Regions from separate parts of the Lysinibacillus sp. FSL K6-4013 genome, predicted to be linked through region 2. Evidence: riboswitches for the same ligand, from Rfam matches in the RefSeq annotation. Region 2 holds a riboswitch; the other holds the start of a gene.
What was found. A riboswitch is a leader RNA that binds a small molecule or an ion and turns the genes downstream of it on or off. The one in region 2 is predicted to bind FMN.
Positions count from the first base shown of each region.

Region 1: linked by a shared signal. The riboswitch ahead of MHB39_RS06495 (ECF transporter S component) and the one ahead of ribE (riboflavin synthase) in region 2 are both predicted to bind FMN.

Region 1 covers NZ_CP152031.1:1,364,766-1,367,970, reverse strand. The annotation lists gene MHB39_RS06500 (sodium-dependent transporter) at 1-448, opposite strand, end outside; gene MHB39_RS06495 (ECF transporter S component) at 668-1,255, opposite strand; FMN riboswitch at 1,473-1,659, opposite strand; gene MHB39_RS06490 (RNA polymerase subunit sigma) at 1,804-3,090, opposite strand; gene sigX (RNA polymerase sigma factor SigX) at 3,087-3,205, opposite strand, start outside.
Region 2 covers NZ_CP152031.1:1,616,632-1,619,836, reverse strand. The annotation lists gene ribE (6,7-dimethyl-8-ribityllumazine synthase) at 1-148, opposite strand, end outside; partial or broken gene ribB (3,4-dihydroxy-2-butanone-4-phosphate synthase) at 167-793, opposite strand; gene ribE (riboflavin synthase) at 818-1,456, opposite strand; FMN riboswitch at 1,656-1,781, opposite strand; FMN riboswitch at 1,898-2,023, opposite strand; gene MHB39_RS07770 (YibE/F family protein) at 2,244-3,205, shown strand, end outside.

The DNA of each region.
Region 1 (3,205 bases), 250 kb from region 2:
CTAGTCCAACTAGCGTAATCCAAGGCGTACCTATAATTTTTCCAAATAGTTCAGCTGGATCTACTGCTGGATCAATTACCGCGCCAGCTACACCTAGCCCGCTATAAATAAAGATCCAACCTCCAACTACGCTATAAAAAGTTAATAATAAAAAACAGCCTAGCACGCCCATTCGACCAATCCAAGCCCAGCCTGGCTTAGTTGGAGCAATTTTTTTATACGCTGTTACAGCCTCGGATTGTGTACCACGTCCTAAAACATACTCGGACAATAACATCGGTAGTCCTATTAACAAGGTAAATAACACAAAGATAAGGAAAAATGCTCCTCCACCACTTTGTCCTGTTACATAGGGAAGTTTCCAAATTGCCCCTAGTCCGATCGCCGCACCAGCTGATGCTAAAATAAAACCTAATTTACTAGACCACTGTCCTTTTTTTCCACTCATCTCTTCAAACTCCTCAAACATTCTAAACTCTTCTCTATTTTACATGAAAATATAGCTTTCGACTAGGTTGTAATTATAAAGTACTAGTTAGCTTTTTTACCCCATTACTTTTTTCTATATTTATCCGTTAGTTTAGCCTTTCTATTCTTCACACCTTTCCCTATCCATCATTCCTTCCAACAAAAAACCTCAGGTATGTTCACCCGAGGTTAGTAAAAATTATTTTGTTATATAGATAGAACGCTGGCGGTCGATCCATTTGCGCATTGTTGTAAATAAAAACGCCATAATAGCCGTTAATAAAATACCTTTTACAATGTTAAATGGTAAAATCCCAGCGATGATCATTTTATAAAGCGAATCACCTACAACAGGCTCCATACCTAAGAAGTATGTGTACATCGGTAAAAATACTGCGTAGTTTAAAATACTCATGCCTACTGCCATTACAACTGTTCCAGTCGCTAAACCTCCAACAAGACCAGCAATTGTTTTAAAGCGATTAAAAATAAGGCTTACTGGTAAAATAAATAAAATACCTGTTGCAAAGTTGGCAATATGACCTACTGGCACACCTGTTGGCGTTCCCGAGAAAATCCAATCCAATACATTTTTAAATAATTCTACTAAAATACCAGCCACAGGCCCCATAGTGATGGCTGCTATTAATGCTGGCATATCACTAAAGTCGACTTCCAAAAATGCTGGGAATGGTGGAATTGGGAAATTAAAAAGCATTAATAAAAACGAAATACTGCTCAGCATGCCAATCGTAATAAACGATTGAAGTTTAACATTTTTCTTCATAGAAAACTCTCTCCTCTTTGCTGATTCAATCTCGCAAGAAGAAAGGTGACGATCTTTCAATTGTTAGCATGAAAAAACCCTTATGCATGAAAAGCACAAGGGAGAAAGGCATGACGAATAAGCGTCAACATAAACTATTTTTAAGCACTGTTTAAAAAGTCATACAAAAAAAGCGCTCGGTCATAGTTCATTTCATAACAATGAATGACGATCGTACCTCCATCTTCTCCCATCCAGACTTTAACTGTCGGCCTTGGAATCACACCAAGTCAGCCATGCAAATAAATTTGCACAGGTCGCGGGCTGAAGAGCGAAGCATAAACCATTCGAGTTAATGAAAAACATTAACGGTTCACCACTCTATTACCGCCGGTCGGGATTTTCACCCTGCCCCGAAGATGAATCATATTATTTTATACTACAACCTTACTATAATTAATTATCAAGAAAAAGTAAATAGTTCTGCTTAAAAAAAATCCGATTAGATTTGTATGTATTGTAAAAATGGAGCATTCCATGTTACAGGAATGCTCCATTTTTGATTTTGTCTAAGGCATATATTGTTTATTTGGCCCCACAGGCTTTGGCAAATACGTTTTAAAATCGAATCCTTCCCAGCTTTCTTGGACCACATTATCTAAGCGTAATTGTTGGTCAAAGCTAGCAGCAGTTAACATCATAGCCTCAATCAGTTGGGTAGCGCGAATTGGCTCCATCGATGCTAAATCTAAAGGGATATCGAATGTAACGACTACACCTTCTGCTTCCTCTTTCACCGTGTATGTCACATTTTCAGGAACAACTGTTACATAAACATCATCATTTTTGTTTTTCATTAATGTAAGTGCCTCTGTAACATTAGCAAATGTTTGACGGAAATCTGGTGATAGATATTCTGCCCCATTACCATCTTGGTATAAATAATAATTAAAATGTTTGGCGTTTGTTAATGACATGGCTTGGCTTGGCTCACCCTCTTGAGAAAACTCATAAGGTGTGCCATCTTCATTTTGAATCTCAACTTCCGTATATTCAGAATCCGAGAATGTATCCTCTAAAGTACCTTTGTATTCATTAACGGTAGCTGAAGCAACATCATAGTTATTGTCCTTTGGTAAAACGTGGACAAGCTTGTCATCTTTCTCCTTCAGTTCACCCTTAAAAGGATGATAATCCGTAAACCCTTTGGCTTCTTCATCAATTTGAGGAGCATATTTCTCATACATCTGTAAAGTAGAAGGTTTTTGCGTCCCAAAATCAGTTGCTACACGCTCATTTGGTATAACATATGTCATTGGTACACTTTCTGCATCACGTCCTGCCAAACCAATACGAAAAACGACAGCATCTTTCACATCTTCCTCATAGACTGATGACCGTAAAGATAACATACGCTCATGCTCCGCTACAATACTGGATTGAAGTGCCTCATCCTGGGTAGCGGCCTCTTTAGCAGAACGATCTTCCTGTAATGTAGAGTAATTAGCCGTTTCCGGTGTACTAGCTAGATCTTTTTGGCTAGCGTTATTATTCATGACCATGGAGCCAACGAGCACCGTTAACGCGAGAACAGCTGCTATACTCGTAAAAATCGACATTTTTCGGAACTTAAATCGTGATGGTTGTTCATCTTGAATCAAAGGTTTACTTTCTTGTTGTGCTTCTTCATTCTCTATAGGTTGTTGTATCGCTTCTTGAAGGTGACTATTATCCTGCAAGCGAGCATCTGCCATTAACCGATTTAATATTTCTTCTTTTGAACGGCGGTCAGAAAGCTTAGGGGCATTGTTCAATACATGTTCAAGCTGTTCATCATCAAATGGCTTATGCGTCATTGCCGTTTCGCCTCCTGTTCTCTAATCGGCTGTAGCTGTTGCCTTAAAAATTTAATGGCTCGATGCTGGGTGGTTTTTACCTTAGCTTCTGTCCAATCTAGTATTTGCGCTGTTT
Region 2 (3,205 bases):
CAATAGATGCAGAATCAACCCCATGACGAGTTAAACCATCCATTGCCCCATCCAATAATTTGCTAGTAATAAACTCATTAAAACGACCCACTACTACTGCAATTTTCAAATCCGTTCCAATTAATTGTGCTTCAAATGTTTGACCCATTGTTCCTTCTCCTTTTTACATAGAAATTTTAGTTTTATTAGTGGATAATTGTTTACGATAAGCAACCAATGCTTCTATCGAGATCATTTTTAAGCCATGATGTGCAGCGTAATTTGTTAGTTCTTCAAACCGAAGCATGTGCCCATCATCACCCATAATTTCGCAAATAACACCTGCAGGTACGCTATGACAAAGCTTCGCTAGATCAATAGTGGCCTCCGTGTGCCCTCTCCGTTCCAGCACTCCTTGCTCTTTCGCAATCAACGGAAAAATATGGCCTGGTCGACGAAAATCAGTTGGCTTAGCTTGCTTTTCTATCATTCTTTGTATCGTTAGCGCACGCTCAAAGGCGCTAATCCCTGTCGTTGTTTCTACATGATCAATACTTACCGTAAATGCGGTTTGATGGTTATCTGTATTGTGCTGAACCATTGGATATAAATCTAGCTTTTGTGCAAGCTGCTGCGAAATCGGCGTACAAATTAAACCTCTACCATTGGTTGCCATAAAGTTGATTGTTGCTGGTGTGATGAATTCAGCGAGTGCCAGTAGATCTCCTTCATTTTCTCGATCCTCATCATCAACCACCACAATCATATTGCCCTGCTTTAAATCCTCTATGGCTTCTTCAATTGAATGTAGCACGATGATCAACTCCTATTCTGTGATTTAAAAACCATGTTGTGCTAAATAATCTCTTGTAATAGCTGGCGTTGTTTGCCCCTTTTTTAATTGCCCTATAATGTATTTTCCAACTAAATCGGTTTCGATATTAACGATTGCTCCAACCCTCTTCATACCTAAAACGGTTTCTTTGTAAGTATGTGGAATAAGTGAAATTGTGACACTCTTGGCTTCAACATGAAAAAGGGTTAAGCTTGTGCCATCAATTGTTATGGAACCCTTTGGAATACAAAAGTTGGTTAGTTCCTCTGACATTTCGATATCAATATAAACGGCGTTTGCTACTGGACGTTTTCGCAAAATTTTGCCGACTCCATCAACATGACCAGCAACAAAATGGCCACCAAATCGCCCATTAGCAGGCATGGCACGCTCCAAATTAACAGAATCACCTATTGCAAGCTGGTGTAAATTTGTTGCTTTGACTGTTTCAGGCATAACATCCATCGTAAGCTGCTGTTGTGTGAAATTTGTCACCGTTAAACAAACTCCATTGACCGCTATACTGTCACCAAGCTTGACATCCTCCGTTATCTTGGCTGATTGAACCGTAATTTTCATACTGTCCCGATCGCTTTGCACAGCTTTTATGATACCAATATCCTCTACAAGTCCTGTAAACATTCCATCACCTACTCTACTTTATTAGCACTTCTATCCTTAACTTTTAAAGTTGATCCACCTGTTTTTGTGCCTTATCCTTCTCCCTTCTCTCGTTAGCAATAAAAAATAAAAACCCCTTTACATCAAAGGGGTTTTGGGAGTATAAGACATCAACAAATAAGCCTATTTGAAAACAATTTTTTCATAGACTGTCATCTCACTCGTTCTTCTCCCATCCAGACTATCACTGTCGGTTTTGGATTTGCACCAAATCAGCTTGCGCTCACGGACTTTGAATTGCTTCATCACCGCCGATTGGGAATTTCACCCTACCCCGAAGAACATCTTCTATTCGATTGTAGCTAAATAAAAAAACTTCCCACAAGATGATTAGGAAGTTTTGTAATAAATGCATAGTCAAATAAACCTTCTAAATTAGTATCAATTTAAAAAGTTCGCATTTTTACCCTTCTCCCATCCAGACTGTAACTGTCGGTTTTGGATTTGCACCAAATCAGCTTGCGCTCACGGACTTTGAATTGCTTCATCACCGCCGATTGGGAATTTCACCCTACCCCGAAGAATATTTTTATTTAGCTAGTCTTACGATAACACTATTTTATTATATTATCCATCCTTCTTTTTAAATTTTTTTCGAAGCATAAATTTTAAACAGCTTTGACTTGACTTGAAAAATGTAAAAGAAGTTATTAAAATGATGACATTTAACCTGTTTATGGAACTTCTTAATCAAAAAAACGTTCCTTTACAAGTGACTATTCAGTCTAGCAGTTTGGAGGTCATTTACTTGACATTTTTTAAAAATATACCTTTTAAACAAGCTATTTTCTATGCCCTATTAGCACTCTGTTGTGGGGTTTCGATCGTTTTCGTACATCATAACGAACAATTTTATGATCGACCGATAGCCGAAATAACGCAAGTGGATGTAACAGCATCAGAACCGATGACAGATATGTATGAAAATGAGGATTTTTTGTTTACACAGGAGATGATGGCCATTATCAAAAATGGTCAGCATAAGGGGCAATCCATTCATTTGACGAATGACTATTCTTCGTCTGGTGCTTTTGATCAAGAATACCATGTAGGCAATGAAATCTTTGTCACGCTAGATGATCGCACAACACAATCTGTTTTAACAGGAACCATTCTCGATTTAAAACGAGATCAAACCATGGTTATGATTGCATGGATTTTTATTTTTGCCCTACTTATTGTAGGTAAAAGACAAGGCTTATTTTCTATCATTAGTTTGAGTGTCAATGCTGTGATTTTATCATTCGCATTAGATCTTTATGTGAAGCATGGGGGCGTAAGCCTGTTATTAGTCAGCGGCATTTGCGCCCTGCTATTTACGATTATTTCGCTACTACTTATTAGTGGATTGCATACAAAAACATATGTAGCCATCGTGTCCACACTTTTAGGCACTGTTATAGCGCTTATCATAAGCTCTATTGTAATGTGGTTGACAGGTGAAAATGGTCTTCGTTATGAAGAAATGCAATTTTTAACACGTCCCTATCGTACCGTCTTTATGGCAGGTTTATTTATTGGCTCACTTGGGGCAGTAATGGATGTTTCTATTACAATGGCTTCCTCAATTTTTGCTTTATACGAGCAAGATCCTACAATCTCTGTCAAGGCTCTGAAATCTTCGGGACATGAAATCGGTAAAGATATTATGGGTACCATTACAAGTATCTTATTCTTTGCCTACCTTTGCGGCTCCATACCTATGATTAT